Regions from separate parts of the Comamonas sp. FUJ_7 genome, predicted to be linked through region 1. Evidence: predicted binding sites of a transcription regulator. Region 1 holds the regulator's gene; the other holds the start of a gene.

Evidence for each region. The regulator sigma-54, encoded in region 1, starts transcription at its own class of promoters, with help from an activator protein. The targets are predictions, from matches to a motif close to TGGCANGNAANCTGCTTT.
Region 2: a site for sigma-54 is predicted at 5,770-5,787, ahead of glnA (type I glutamate--ammonia ligase). Genes of this name have one in related genera too.

Annotation. Positions count from the first base shown of each region.
Region 1 covers NZ_JBXXZI010000009.1:160,312-168,070, forward strand. The annotation lists gene AC2I9W_RS14575 (THUMP domain-containing class I SAM-dependent RNA methyltransferase) at 1-312, opposite strand, end outside; gene AC2I9W_RS14580 (tRNA-binding protein) at 452-790, shown strand; gene AC2I9W_RS14585 (Arc family DNA-binding protein) at 852-1,604, shown strand; gene AC2I9W_RS14590 (aspartyl/asparaginyl beta-hydroxylase domain-containing protein) at 1,733-2,659, shown strand; gene AC2I9W_RS14595 (RNA polymerase factor sigma-54) at 2,727-4,328, opposite strand; gene lptB (LPS export ABC transporter ATP-binding protein) at 4,477-5,268, opposite strand; gene lptA (lipopolysaccharide transport periplasmic protein LptA) at 5,265-5,921, opposite strand; gene AC2I9W_RS14610 (thiol:disulfide interchange protein DsbA/DsbL) at 6,057-6,707, opposite strand; gene AC2I9W_RS14615 (SPOR domain-containing protein) at 6,878-7,570, opposite strand; gene argS (arginine--tRNA ligase) at 7,640-7,759, opposite strand, start outside.
Region 2 covers NZ_JBXXZI010000007.1:138,793-146,551, forward strand. The annotation lists gene AC2I9W_RS12275 (adenylosuccinate synthase) at 1-724, shown strand, start outside; gene AC2I9W_RS12280 (phosphoribosyltransferase) at 767-1,291, shown strand; gene AC2I9W_RS12285 (YncE family protein) at 1,570-2,766, shown strand; gene AC2I9W_RS12290 (polysaccharide deacetylase family protein) at 2,793-3,617, shown strand; gene AC2I9W_RS12295 (sterol desaturase family protein) at 3,638-4,618, shown strand; gene AC2I9W_RS12300 (EI24 domain-containing protein) at 4,633-5,517, shown strand; gene glnA (type I glutamate--ammonia ligase) at 5,835-7,250, shown strand; gene AC2I9W_RS12310 (hypothetical protein) at 7,429-7,759, shown strand, end outside.

The sequences.
Region 1 (7,759 bases):
GTGCTGGGCCGTGACTTCAATCTTGAAAGTCTCCTTGGGCGAGAACCAGATCTCCCACGCCACCTCGCTGGCAGCGCGGTACAGGTCGTTCTCGCTGCGGTACATGGTGTGCGAGAGCTCGATCAGCACTCGCTGCGCCAGGCGGCTGTGCAGATTGAGCAGCATGGCATCGCGCCACATGCCGCGCAGCATGACACCACCGCGGCCCACGAGCAGGTCTTGCCCGGTGGCGCCGGTGATGGCGTGGACTTCGTCGGCCAAAAAGCCCTCTACGCCGGCGGCGCAGGGCAAAAACAGATGCAGTTGGTTCATAGCAATTCGGTGCGCAATCGCTGCGCGCAGGGCCCGAGCATACGCGCTAGGCCTTTTCCAGTGCCTGCGCACGACAAGCGTTTCTCTACAGATTCATCTCTGGGCAAGGGCATGATGCCCTGCCAAGGAGACCCAAAACATGGAAGAAATCAGCTGGAACGACTTCATGAAGGTAGAGCTGCGCGTAGGCCGCGTACTGCAGGCCGAGGTTTTTGCCGAGGCCCGCAAGCCCGCCTACAAGCTGCTGGTGGACTTTGGCCCGGAGATCGGCCAGCGCAAGTCCAGCGCGCAGATCACCGAGCATTACCAGCCCGAAGAGCTGGTAGGCCGACTGGTGGTGGCCGTGGTCAATTTTCCGAAAAAACAGATTGGCCCGTTAATGAGCGAATGTCTGGTCACCGGCTTTCACGACGCCGATGGCGCCGTAGCCCTGTGCATACCCGACAAGGAGGTGCCGCTGGGCACACGCCTGCTGTAGCAGGCCCCTGTTCTGGCGGCCTTTATATAATTCGCCGCGATATCAATTACGAGAGATCGCCATGGCTTTTGCCGGAGTTGGACTGCACGTCATCATTGCCCTGTTCTTTGCCGTGCATGCGGTGCGCACGGGGCAGAACAACTACTGGCTGTTCATTCTGCTGGCCTTTCCCTTTCTGGGCAGTGTGGTCTATGCGCTTGCCATCTACCTGCCCAACTCACGGCTGGAGCGTGGTGCGCGCCAGCTGGCCCGGCAGGCCGTCAAGTCGCTGGACCCCACCCGCGATCTGCGTGACGCGCAGGCGGCGTTTGACTACTCGGCTACGGCCCAAAACGAAATTCGTCTAGCGCAAGCCATGCTGGAAGCTGGCCAGCCCCTGCAAGCCTTGCAGCACTTCGAGGCCAGCATGAAAGGCCCGTTTGCCAACGACCTGGAAATCCGCTGGGGCGCAGCACGTGCAGCTTTTGATGCAGGCCAGCCACAAGCCGCGCTGCAGCACCTCAAAGTCATTGCCCAGACCGATATCCACTACCGTGCGGACGAAGTGGGCCTGCTGATTGCCAGAGCCTACGCTGCGCAGGGCGACAACGCCATGGCGCGCCAGTCCTTCGAGTTTCTGCGTGAACGCTCGAGCAGCTTTGAGGTACTGGCCGAGTACGCCATCTGGTGCACCGAATCAGGCGACTGGGGCACCGCACAGCGCCTGAAGAACGAACTGGACAAAGCCCAGACCCACTGGAGCAGCCACCAGCGCAGCCTGAACCGCGAACTGCTGCAGCGTGTGCAATCTGCTTTTACTCAAAAATCACAATAAAAGCAGCCTCTAGCTCTTATTCAAGAAGCGCTGAAAGCTATCAATTTCAAAGTACATCAAAGGCTTCTGCACTGCCGTTTGACCTGAGCCATGACCTGTTTGAAGTGGCCCCGGTAAAATTGCAACCTATGGCAAAAATCATCGTTCTGGCCCTGGTGCTCATGTTCTTCGGCTGCGCGCTGTACATGCACCTGCGCGGCAAGGTGCGTCACAAAGTGGTCAAGCAATTGTTTGACCACTCCACGTTCACAGCGCCATTCAACGTCTTCATGCTGATGTTCAGCAAGGTGCCACGCACGCCCTACCTGCCCACCAGCACCTTCCCCGAGCTGGCCCCGCTGCAGGCCAACTGGCGCGAAATCCGCGAGGAAGCCGTCAATCTGCAAAAGAACATGCAGATCAAGGCCGCCGCCAACAACGACGATGCAGGCTTCAACTCCTTCTTCAAAACCGGCTGGAAGCGCTTTTATCTGAAGTGGTACGGCGATGCCCACCCCTCGGCCATGGAGCTGTGCCCCAAGACCACGGCGCTGGTCAAATCCATCCCCAGCGTGAAAGCCGCCATGTTTGCCGAGCTGCCCCCCGGCGCCAAACTCAATCTGCACCGCGACCCCTATGCCGGATCACTGCGCTACCACCTGGCTGTGCTGGCACCCAATGACGACCGCTGCATGATCGAAGTCGACGGCACGCCCTACAGCTGGCGCGAAGGCGAAGGCGTGATCTTTGACGAGACCTATATGCATTGGGCCGAAAACCGCTCTGAAGGCAACCGCATCGTGCTGTTTTGCGATGTGGAGCGCCCCATGACCAATGGCTTTGCCCAGTGGCTCAACCACTGGCTGGGCAAGAATGTAGTGGCCGCCGCCAGCTCCCCAAATAGCGAGGGCGACCCTCGCGGCATGATCAGCAAGCTGTTCAAGGTTTCGTTCTACATGGGCAAGTACCGCCGCAAGTTCCGCGACTGGAATCCGACCTTCTACAAGATTTTGAAGTTTGGCTTGATGATTGCAGTTCTGGCGCTATTCATCTGGTGGCTGGTTCCCACGAAGTAAGGTCAAGCCAGACGCAACAAAAAAGCCGCTGTGCATTGCATCAGCGGCTTTCTTGTTTACAGCGTATTTACAGTGCCTTGCGCAACGTAGTCGTTGGTATCTTGAGCTGCTCGCGGTATTTGGCCACGGTGCGACGCGCGCATTCGATGCCTTGCTCCTTGAGCATGTCGGCCAGCTTGGCATCCGACAGCGGCTTTTTCGGGTTCTCGGCATCGACAAACTGCTTGATCAGCGCACGCACGGCCGTGCTCGAGGCACTGCCGCCGGTTTCCGTGCCCAGACCCGAGCCAAAAAAGTATTTGAGCTCGAACGTGCCTTGCGGCGTGGCCATGTACTTGGCCGTGGTCACGCGGCTGATGGTGGATTCGTGCAGGCCCAGCTGATCGGCAATGTCGCGCAGCACCAGCGGGCGCATGGCCAGTTCACCATGCACAAAGAAGTTTTTCTGCCGCTCCACGATGGCTTCGGACACCCGCAAGATGGTGTCGAAGCGCTGCTGAATGTTCTTGATCAACCAGCGCGCCTCCTGCAAGCGCTGCTGCAGCGCAGCATGTCCTTCGCTGCCTTTGTGACGGCGCAGCACGCTGGCGTAGATGTCATGTACACGCAGCTTGGGCATGACTTCGGGATTGAGCTGCACCGAAAAGTCCACCCGGCCCGAGCTGGCTCGCACCGGGCGCACGATGACATCGGGCACCACGATATTGCGCTCCACGTCGACAAAGCGCCGACCCGGTCGCGGCTCAAGGCGGGCGATCAGCGTGATGGCCTCGCGCAGCTGCTCTTCGCGAGCGCCGCACAGGCTGGCAAGCTTGCGCAAATCGCGCCGCGCCAGCAGGTCCATGGGCTGGGCACAGATGGACTGCGCCAGCAGCAGGCGGCTCATATGGGCCGCTGTCGTGCCCTCGTCCTCGGCTTCCCGAATCAGATCGCGCAGCTGCAGCTGCAGACACTCGGCCAGATCGCGTGCCCCCACGCCCACGGGCTCCAGGCTTTGCAGCAGCTTGAGCGCAATGGCAAAGTGCTGCTCCAGCTCTTCGCGCTCTTCTAGGTCGTCGCCCGCCAGACTTTGCGCCAGCTCTTGCAATGACTCTTCGAGATAGCCGTCGTCGCTGAGCGACTCGATGAGAAAGCGCAGCGCCGCCGTATCTGCCGCGCCCAGATGCAAACTCAGCGCCTGGTGGTGCAAAAAGTCGGTCAGGCTCTGGTGTTCGCGTGCGAGATCGATGGCATCGGTCTCGTCATCGCCATCACGGTTGTGCGTGGAGCTGCGGACCGATGGCGCATCCCACTCGCTGCTGGACTCGCCGCCCCATTCGCCGTCCTGGCCGTCAATGCCGTCGGTTTCCCAGTTCAGGGTTTCGGGTGTCTCGAGGTTAAGAGCTTCCGCTACCGTTTCCGTAGCTGATTGCGCTTTCTGGAACTCATTATCAGCATGAATTCCATCTGAAGTACTGTATTCACCAGCGCTAGCCGCTATTTCTACAGGAGCATCAGCCGTGGTGTCTGCCTCGTCGCTTGCTCGCTCCAGAAAAGGGTTGTCGATCAACATCTGCTCGACTTCCTGTGCCAGCTCCAGTGTGGACAGCTGCAGCAGCTGAATCGATTGCTGCAGCTGCGGAGTCAGCGACAGGTGTTGCGATACGCGTAGCGACAGCCCTGGTTTCATCGTGGCGAGGCTCCCGCGCTATCAATAGCCGGCTGATTTCGCCGCCGGGCCGCCCCAAAGCAAGCCCGGGCGCAGCCGGTCAGAGCCCCTTGTACCCAAGGCTGGGGCAGGGACCACACGAAATGAGGAAGCATGGGAGGCATAACCATCACATCCGGAAATGCTCACCCAGATAGACACGGCGCACGTCAGCGTTCTCCACAATCTGCTCTGGTGTGCCTTCAGCCAGCACATGACCGTCGCTGATGATGAAAGCGTGGTCGCAAATGCCCAGGGTTTCGCGCACGTTGTGGTCGGTAATCAGCACACCGATGCCGCGCTCCTTGAGGAAGCCGATGATGCGCTGGATCTCGATCACCGCAATCGGGTCGATACCGGCAAATGGCTCGTCCAGCAAGATGAAACGCGGCTGCGTGGCCAGGGCGCGGGCGATTTCCACACGCCGACGCTCACCACCGGACAGCGCCAGCGCCGGCGACTGACGCAGGTGCTCGACACGTAGCTCCTGCAGCAGACCGGTCAGGCGCTTTTCGATTTCATCACGCGTGAGCGTCTTGCCCTGCTCGTCTTTTTGCAGCTCCAGCACGGCGCGCACATTGTCTTCCACGCTGAGCTTGCGAAAGATCGAGGCTTCCTGGGGCAGATAGGACAGGCCCAGGCGCGAGCGCTGGTGGATCGGCATGCCGCCCACAGCCTGGCCGTCGATAAAGATCTCGCCGCCATCACTGCGCACCAGGCCCACGATCATGTAAAACGAGGTGGTCTTGCCCGCGCCGTTGGGGCCGAGCAGACCGACGACCTCGCCTTTTTGCACGGACAGCGACACATCCTTGACCACCTTGCGGCTGCCATAGGACTTGGCCAGATGCTTGGCTTCCAGGCGGCTGCTCGCCTCGCCTGTGCGGCCGTGACCAGAGTCAGAGAAAGTCGGTTCGATCATTTTTTCTCGTCGTCTTTCTCGCCACCCAGAGTCATGCTCTGGCGCATTTCCGTTGCGGGTGTGGCGGGCTTGGGCTGTGCACCCGGTGAGCCCTCCTTGGGTGCCATGATGGCGCGCACACGGCCGCCCTGCCCCACGGAAGAGCTGGGCAAGCCGCCGCTGGTCTTCTGGCCATCGACCGTGTAGACATCAGTGATGTTGTTGTAGACGATGACGGAGCCTGTGACCTGATCGCTGAGCTGACCACCACGATAGCGGCGCATCTCGCCACGGCGAATAAATTTGACGATATCGGCCTTGCCGTCGTATTCGATGACTTCGCCCTCGCCTTCGATGAACTCTTCAGGCTGACCGGCAACGGTATCGCGCTTCTGGCGGAAGAAAGCGCGCTTGCCAGCCTCTGCCTTGATCACTCCGTACTGATAGCCCTCGGCGTCCTGACGCACATCGAGCTGCGCACCACGCAGCACGATGGAGCCCTTGGTCATCACCACATTGCCGGTGAAGACACTGGTCTGCTGCAACTCGTCGTGACGCAGTGCATCCGCCTCGATATTCATGGGCTTGGCGCTATCGGCCTTTTCAGCATGGGCCATACCGGTCGCTGCTGCCAGGGCACAGGCCAGGGCAAGAGGAAGAAGTGATTTTTTCATAGAAGGCACGTTTCTTGCATTCGCTGCATTGTAGTCATTCCTTTTTTACAGGCTGCGTAAAAAGCACTCACAAAAAAGCCCGCTCAGCGGCGGGCTTGTCAGGCATCAGATACCCGTGCAATCGATCATTGCCGATCAGGCCTTGCGACTGGAAGCGATCAGCGCATTGACGACGCGCAGCACGTTATCCATATTGCCGGCCTTGGTGCCATCGGTGTAGTAGCGGCCTGCCACACCCATGGCAGGCACGCCTTCCACGTCATATTCATTTTGCAACTGCGCAGCCTTGCGTGACTGGTTGGCCACGGTGAAGGAGTTGTAGACCTCCTTGAACTTGGCCAGATCCACGCCCTGCTTGCCGACCCAGTCAAAAATGGCGTCATCGGTCTTGAGCAGGTTGCGCTCCACATGAATGGTGCGGAACACCTTGGCATGCAACTGAGGCAGCAGATTCATGCCTTCCAGTGCGAAATACAGCTTTTGCTGGGGCACAAAAGAAGCATTGAACGCCACGGGAACGCGACGCACCACCACATCGGCAGGCTGTGTCTTGGCCCAGGCCTCGAACTGCGGCTCAAACACGTTGCAGTGGGGGCAGCTGTACCAGAAGAACTCCACCACTTCGACCTTGCCGGCAGGTGCGCTCACGCTGGCAGGCTTGCCCAGCTTGACGTAGTCCTTGCCTTCCCTGGGCGCAGCGCCCTGGGCCCAGCTGGAGGAGGTGCCCAAAGTCAGAGCACCGGCAGCAGCTGCCGAGGCAGCCAGAGAGAATTCGCGACGTTTCATCTAAACAAACTCCTGTATCAGGTCTGCAGTATCAGAGCATATCGGCTCCAAAAAGTTCAGCCAACACTAAAACGAACAGCGGGGCAGGCCAGAAGCATCAAGCAAGGGACTCCCCGCAGCGATATGTTGTCCCCATTGGGGGAAGGCGCAAAGCGCCTCAGGGGAGCCTCTTACTTCGCCGCTCTCACCAGCGTCGAGTCCACACCCGCGCCATCGAGCTTGCCCTTGAGCTGCTCTGCATCATCACGCTTGCCGAACGGGCCGACACGCACGCGGAAGACGGTGATGCCGTTTTGCTCACGTTCGCTGATACGCGACTCCCAGCCCAGCATGGCCAGCTTGGCGCGCTGGGCTTCCGCCTCGCTCTGGCCCCGGAAGGCACCCGCCTGCACAAAATAGTTGAAAGCCGAGTCAGACGAGGCAGCCTGAGCGGCCTTCTCTCTTTCTGCCCGTGCCTTTTCTGCCTTGTCCGCAGCGGCCGAGCGCTCCTTGACCAAGTCACCCAGCGGGTCACCCGAGGCCGGTTTGGCCGGCTGCTCCGACGAGGCAGATACGGGCGGTGTAGCAACTCCGCCGGTTGCCGTAGGTTGTACCGCTGGTGTTGGAGGCGTCACGGTCACATCACTGGGAGGCGCAGCCACCGCAGGCGGGGCAGGCTGGCGGCCTTGCAAAGGCGCATTGGGGTCCCAGTTTCTATTGCGCTCAGCCTCTGCCGCATCTCTTTCGGTATTGTTGCCCCCCTTGTTCAGGAAAGGCACTGGCACCTTGGTCACATAGATGGCAACGGCCAACGCCGCCGCCAGGCCGATGACCATACCAAAGATCAAGCCCAGGATGGTTCCACCGCGTTGCTGGTTCTTCATATCAGTCGCTTAACGCTTTCTGCTTCAGTTATGCCGTTTTCAGAGCCTTCAGCGGCCCTGAGAACGGGATTACATGCGCTCAGGTGCGCTCACACCCAGCACAGCCAAGCCATTGTGCAACACCTGGGCGGTGGCGGCGACCAGTGCCAAGCGTGCCAGCTTGACCTTCTCGTCGTCGACCAGAATGCG
Region 2 (7,759 bases), on a different contig from region 1:
GCTGCTCAAGCCCATGATCGCCGACGTTTCGCGTGAGCTGAACGAAGTGCATGCCCAGGGCGGCAACCTGCTGTTCGAAGGCGCACAAGGCACGCTGCTGGACGTGGACCACGGTACCTACCCCTATGTGACTTCGTCCAACTGCGTGGCCGGCAACGCTGCTGCAGGCGCAGGCGTGGGCCCCGGCATGCTGCACTACATCCTGGGCATCACCAAGGCGTACTGCACCCGTGTGGGCGGCGGCCCATTCCCTACCGAGCTGGACTGGGAAAAGGAAGGCACTCCTGGCTACATCATGTCTACCGTGGGTGCTGAAAAGGGCGTGACTACTGGCCGCTCGCGACGCTGCGGCTGGTTTGATGCCGCGCTGCTCAAGCGCTCGGCCCAGATCAACGGCCTGTCTGGTCTGTGCATCACCAAGCTGGACGTGCTGGACGGCATCGAAGAGCTGCAACTGTGTGTGGGCTACGAGCTGGACGGTGAAAAGATCGACCTGCTGCCCCTGGGCGCGGACGATATCGAGCGCTGCAAGCCCATCTATGAATCCATCCCCGGCTGGACAGACTCTACTGTGGGCGTGACCGAGTACGACAAGCTGCCTTTGAACGCACGTCGCTACCTGGACCGCATTCAGGAAGTGACCGGCGTGCCTATCGCCATGGTTTCGACCAGCCCTGACCGCGATCACACGATTCTGATGCACAACCCCTACAGCGCTGCATAAGCAGGGCCTAGGTTTCACTGAACTATCAAAGGAACTGTGCCCATGTTGACAGAAGACGGTAAGCACCTGTATGTGAGCTACGACGAGTACCACGGTCTCATCGAAAAGCTCGCGGTCAAGATTCACCAGTCCGGCTGGGAATTCGACACCATCCTGTGCCTGGCACGCGGTGGTCTGCGTCCCGGCGACATCCTGAGCCGTATTTTTGACAAGCCTTTGGCCATCATGTCCACCAGCTCTTACCGCGCCGAAGCCGGTACAGTGCAGGGCCATCTGGACATCGGCCGCTTCATCGCGACTCCCAAGGGCGATATCTCCGGTCGTGTGCTACTGGTCGATGACCTGGCCGACTCGGGCGCTACGCTCAAGGCCGTGATCGCCATGCTCAAGACCAACTACGCTCCGATCACCGAGCTGCGCAGCGCTGTGATCTGGACCAAGGGTGTGTCGACTTTCGAGCCCGACTACTCGGTGGACTATCTGGCGACGAACCCCTGGATTCACCAGCCTTTTGAAGGCTACGACACGCTGGACGCTGAAAAACTCGCGGAAAAGTGGAAGGTCTGAGCCTCTGGCCAGATCTGACAAAAAAGGAGCCCTCTGGGGCTCCTTTTTTTGCAGGAGCATGATGTTCATGAAAAGTGAGCATCATCCGCCCTCCAGTCATGGGCTTCAGATCGTTTTGAGGCTGAATTCCATGATTGGAGTGCGGACCAAGCTCCTTTTTTGATTACTAGTCTTGAGGTGAGCGGTGTCGGCAAATGGCGATGACCGCGGCATCAAGACAGGTCTGAATAACGGGTCAACGGATATTGGTGGAGGCCGCTGTGGCGCGGCTACACTGCATGGATTCTGAGAAGGTGGTGGTTGTGGGACGTCTTACTATTGGGCGCACTGGCGCCGCTGTGGCATTGATTGCGGGTATGGGTGCGGTGGTCTGGCTGGGCGCTTCTGCGCTGCCGGGATTCAAGTCTGAGGCACCGGAACCAACAGGGAGCGCAGCGCCTGCTGCGGCAGTCGTATCAAGCCCGGCCCAGCCTGCAGAGCCACCCGTGATCGCGAAATCCCCGCTCTCACAGGCGGAGTCTCCTGCCGTCATGCCCGCCCATGCCGCGCGTGCCGTGCAAGGCCCGACGCCTGTTTTTGTGCTCAATTCGCTGGATGCTTCCATCAGCGTGATCGACCCGCAGACATGGACGGAGCAGTCGCGCATTCCCACGGGCAAGGAACCGCACCACCTGTATCTGACGCCTGACGAGAAATCATTGGTGGTCGCGAATGCGCTGGGGGACTCGCTGACGTTGATCGATCCGCGCACAGGGGCCGTGCAGCGTGTGATCCGCGATATCGTCGATCCCTACCATCTGCGCTTTTCACCCGATATGAAATGGTTCATCACGGCGGCCAATCGCTTGAACCATATTGACTTCTATCGCTGGGATGAGGCTACGCAGACGCCCACACTGGTCAAGCGTGTCTCCACGGGCAAGACCCCCAGCCATTTGTTCATCGATGCGCAAAGCAAGACGCTGTACTCCACCATGCAAGACAGCGATGCCCTGGTGGCCATCGACATTGCCACCCAGACCATCAAGGCGCGCGTGCCGACCGGCCCCATGCCAGCAGATGTCTATGGCAGCCCCGATGGCAGCAAACTGTTTGTCGGACTGACCGGCGGTGATGGTGTGGAGGTCTTCGATATCACGGGTGCCGAACCTCGCAGCCTGGGTCAGATCAAGACGGCAGCGGGTGCACACGCTTTCCGTGCTGCGGGCGATGACCGTCATTTGTATGTGAGCAATCGCGTGGCCAACACCATCAGCAAGATCGATATGGTCAGCAGCCAGGTCGTTGCCAACTATCCAGCACCGGGTGGCCCGGACTGCATGGACGTTTCTGCCGATGGCCGCTACATCTTTGTGGCTTCGCGCTGGGCGCGCAAGCTGTCTGTGATCGACACGGTGGAGAAGAAGGTGGTCAATCAGGTCAACGTGGGCAAGTCGCCTCACGGGGTATGGACGCTCGCTCACGCCGCACGCTGAAACTACAGGTGACTTAGGAGAAGCGGATGCTGAGACGTCAATTTATGCTGGCGGGAGCTGGAGTCGCTGCTCCTGTGCTGGCTGCGGCCGCTGAAGCAGCAAAAAACATAGCTGTCGGTGAATGTGCCAAGCCGCTTTACCTGACTTTTGATACCGGGCACATGGGCATTGCTCAGTTCGTGGCTCAGGTGCTGCAAAAGCACAAAGTACCCGTCACTTTCTTTGCGGCCAACGAGGCGACGAAAGAGGGCGCAAGCAGTCTGGGCGACTTTTGGGCTCCCTGGTGGAAGGCCCGAGCAGATGAAGGCCATCAGCTGGCATCGCACACCTATGACCATATGTACTGGCAGGCCGATATTCGCGACAAGGCGACGGGGCAGGTCACACATTTCAAGGTCAGGCCCTCAGCCGGGCCGCGTGCGGGACAGAGCTTTGTGGTGTCTGCCGATGAGTACCGGCAAGAGATTGCACGCGCGTCCCGGCGCCTGCAGCAGATCACAGGGCACAAGCCGTTGCCTTTGTACCGTGCTCCGGGTGGCAAGACCTCGCCCGCACTGATCGCAGCAGCGCAGCAAGGGGGCTATCAGCATGTGGGCTGGGCGCCTGCAGGCTTTTTGGGTGATGAGCTGCCCAGTGAGAAATATCCCAACGAGCGCTTGCTGGCCCAGGCGCTGAAAAATATTCGCAGTGGCGATATCTTGCTGGCCCACTTGGGCATCTGGTCACGCAAGGAGCCCTGGGCTCCTGCAGTGCTGGAGCCGTTGATTACAGGCTTGTTGGGCAAAGGCTTCTGTTTTCGCACGCTGGCAGAGCACCCTGAATATCAGAGCTGGATTGCGCAGCACCGTTAAGGGCTGTTGAGGAGTAATTTGTGGACTGGTTAGTGCAGATGTTCGGACAAGTGCAGCAAAGCCTGTTTGAGGGGGTGGTCCAGCCATTTCTGTTTCACTTCGGCATGGCCAACCTGCTAGAGGATGGCTATGCAGCTACCGGCTGGCTGCTGGTGGGCTTGGTGCAAATCGCCATCATGGTGGCTGTCATTGTGCCGCTGCAACGTTGGCGGCCGGTGGAGCCCGTGGTGGATCGGCAAGCCATTCGCGTGGATATTCTCTACACGCTGATTCATCGACTGGGACTGTTTCGGCTGGGGCTGTTCTTTACGGTGGATCCGATGTGGAATGCCCTCATGGGCAAGCTCCATGTCTGGGGCATGCCGGGCTTTCACATCGACGACCTCTGGCCTGGAGTGACGGATAACGCCTGGATCAGCCTGTTGCTTTATCTGATCGTTTTTGATCTGGTGGAGTACTGGATTCACCGAGGGCAGCATGGCCTGGCCTGGTGGTGGAAGCTGCATGCCGTGCACCACTCACAGCGGCAGATGACGGTGTGGAGTGACAACCGCAATCATCTGCTGGATGACCTTATTCATGACTCCATCATCGTGCTGGTGGCTCAGCTGATTGGCGTAGCTCCAGGGCAGTTTGTGGCCATCGTGGCGCTGACCCAGCTCAGCGAGAGCTTTCAGCATGCCAATGTACGCATCTGGTTTGGTTGGCTGGGGGAGAGGCTCTGGGTTAGTCCTCGCTTCCATCGACGTCATCACGCCATTGGCATCGGCCATGAACCCATGGCGCCGGTGCGCAACAAAAAAGTACATGGCAACAATTTCGGCGTGCTTCTGCCTTGGTGGGACATGCTGTTTGGCACGGCCAACTTTGATCTGCGCTATGACCCGACAGGCATTCGCGACCAGGTGCAGCCCAATGCCAAAGGCCAGTTGCGTGATTACGGACGGGGCTTCTGGGCACAACAGTGGCTGGCTGTCCTACGGCTGATGGGTCGCGCATAAACCAATCCTTGAGTATGCTTGCCAGCATGAGCTTGTTACTTGATTCTTTCTGGCGTGCTCTTGCGTATTGCCTGCACAAGCGGGTCATTGTCTGGTCACTGCTGCCCTTGCTGACCATGGCCTTGATGGCTTGGCTGCTGGGCTATTTTTTCTGGGCTGATGCAGTCCTCAAGGTGCAGAGCCTATTGGAAGGAGTGGGCTGGCTGCACTCGATCTGGGTGTGGTTGCAGCAGCATGGGGTCGGCTATGCCTCCGAGGTGGTGGCCTCTATCCTGGTGGTCTTGGGGGCAATGCCTGTACTGGTCGTCTTTGTGCTCCTGCTGGTGAGTCTGTTCATGGCTCCCGTGTTGACACAGCTGGTGGCGGAAAAGCGCTTCCCGCGGTTGGAAAGAAAACAAGGCGGTTCTACTTTGGCCAGTCTGGTCTGGTCTGGAGGCTCGACTTTAATTGCCTTGGTGGCCTTGCTGGTGACCTTGCCTCTTTGGGTCTTCCCGCCGTTGATGCTGGTGGCGGCTCCGCTGATCTGGGGCTGGTTGACCTATCGCGTCATGGCTTTTGATGCTTTGTCTGAACATGCCAGCAAGGAGGAACGCCGAAGCCTGTTTGCCCGCCACCGCATCACGCTGATATTGATGGGCGTCATCTGTGGCTATCTGGGAGCGGCTCCCGGCATTGTCTGGGTTTCAGGGTTGTTGTTCTTGGCCGCTTTCTGGATTCTGGTGCCGATTGCCATCTGGATCTATGCCCTCGTATTTGCATTCTCTGCATTGTGGTTTGCGCATTTTTGCCTGGCTGCGCTGGAGCAAATGAGAGCACAGACTCCTCCTTTGCCAGTGGATCCCAAGGTTCCATTCGCTCCTGAGGCCGAAAGCTCTACTTCGCTGTCGCGCAAGCCTTAGCCGTATTTCTTGGCCGCATTTGGCCTGGCGCACATGCACCAAAACAGACTTCATCAAAAAATGCACCAACTCGGTGCATTTTTTTCACCAAAATGGTGCACTCAATAGAGGGTTGTGACAGTGAGACAATAAGAGCCTCTTTATTGCAGTTGATGGGCACGGCTTCGTGCATGACTTATGCCTCTTGCTGAATATGCTGTGTTCACAGGGCGGGCCAATCGTAGATTGCTCTTTATGCCACTTTTAGCAAGTTGGCATGCAAACTGCTAAGTACTAATTATCCTTTTTTGATCAGCCAAGTTGGCAGGAGAGATCTGATGGCGAAGACCGTTGCAGACGTGATGCAGATGGTGCAAGACAACGAAGTCAAGTTCGTTGACCTGCGCTTTACCGATACCCGCGGCAAGGAGCAGCACGTGACTGTGCCTGTGTCGCACTTCGACGAAGACAAGTTCACCTCGGGCCATGCCTTTGACGGATCCTCCATGGCAGGCTGGAAGGGCATTGAAGCCTCGGACATGCAACTCATGCCCGACCCCAGCACGGCCAAGATCGACCCGTTTTTTGAAGAAACCACGCTGTTCCTGCAGTGCGATGTGATCGAGCCAGGTGATGGTAAGGCCTATGACCGTGACCCGCGCTCCATCGCCAAGCGCGCTGAAGCCTATCTGAAGGCGTCTGGCTTGGGTGATACCGCTTTCTTCGGTCCTGAGCCCGAGTTCTTTATCTTCGATGGCGTGCGCTGGAGCACGGAAGAGCACAACCCCTTCTTCGACATCCAAGAGTACGAAGCACCTTGGAGCACGGGCGCAATGTTTGACGGTGGCAACCGTGGCCACCGAAACCGCACCAAGGGTGGCTACTTTCCCGTGCCTCCTGTTGACAGCACACAAGATATGCGCGCAGAGATGTCGCTGCTGCTGGAGTCGCTGGGCATTCCTGTTGAAGTGTTCCACCACGAAGTGGGCGGTGCAGGTCAGAACGAACTGGGCACCCGCTTCTCGACGCTGGTCGAGCGTGCGGACTGGACGCAAGTACAAAAGTACGTGATCTGGAACGTGGCCAACAGCTATGGCAAGACTGCGACTTTCATGCCCAAGCCTTACGCTGGCGACAACGGCTCCGGCATGCACGTGCACCAGTCCGTGTGGAAGGACGGCAAGAACCTGTTCGCCGGCGACGGCTATGCCGGTCTGTCCGACTTCGCGCTGTACTACATCGGCGGCATCATCAAGCACGCCCGCGCCCTGAACGCCATCACCAACCCTGGCACCAACAGCTATAAGCGTCTGGTCCCTGGCTTTGAAGCGCCCGTGAAGCTGGCTTACTCGGCCAAGAACCGCTCTGCTTCCATTCGTATTCCTTACGTGAGCAACCCCAAGGGCCGCCGCGTGGAAGCACGCTTCCCCGATCCACTGATGAACCCCTACCTGGGCTTCGCAGCGCTGCTGATGGCGGGTCTGGACGGCGTGGAAAACAAGATCCATCCCGGCGAAGCTGCGACCAAGGACCTGTACCACCTGCCTCCCGAGGAAGACAAGCTGGTGCCCACCGTCTGCCACAGCCTGGATCAGGCTCTGGAAGCTCTGGACGCCGACCGCGCCTTCCTGACCAAGGGGGGGGTGTTCAGCGACTCCATGATTGACGCCTACATTGAGTTGAAGATGGGTGAAGTGACTCGCCTGCGCCAGGCAGTGCATCCTGTTGAATACGATATGTACTATTCGCTGTAAAGCGAGAATGTCAAAAGGCGGCGCAAGCCGCCTTTTTTGTGTCCTGAGCGTGCTTGAGGTACCTCAGCAAAGGAACCAAACGGTTCGATGGCAATCAAGTAGTCAATAAAACTTGCAAGCTTGGAGCGATACTCGTGATGTCGCGGACTTGCACTCATCGTCTGCTTGAGAGGACTGAATGAAAAATTTTTATGTGTTGTCGTTGCTGGTTGTTGCCTCCGGAGTGAGCTCTGCTCAGGAAGTGATTTACCGCTGCGGCAATGAATACACCAACAACGTCTCGCAGGCGAAGGCCAAAGGGTGCAAGCCGGTCGACGGCAGTGGCGTGACGGTGATTCATGGAACACGCTCTTCGGCAGCCAGCTCCGGCCAGGCTGCCACCACCCCGGTGAAACCAAGATCTACCAACAGCTCTACTGCTGCACCGGCGCCTGTACGCAGCGACAATGCCGCGCAGAAGGCCAGGGACTCCGATGCCCGTGCTATTTTGCAAAGTGAGCTGAACAAGG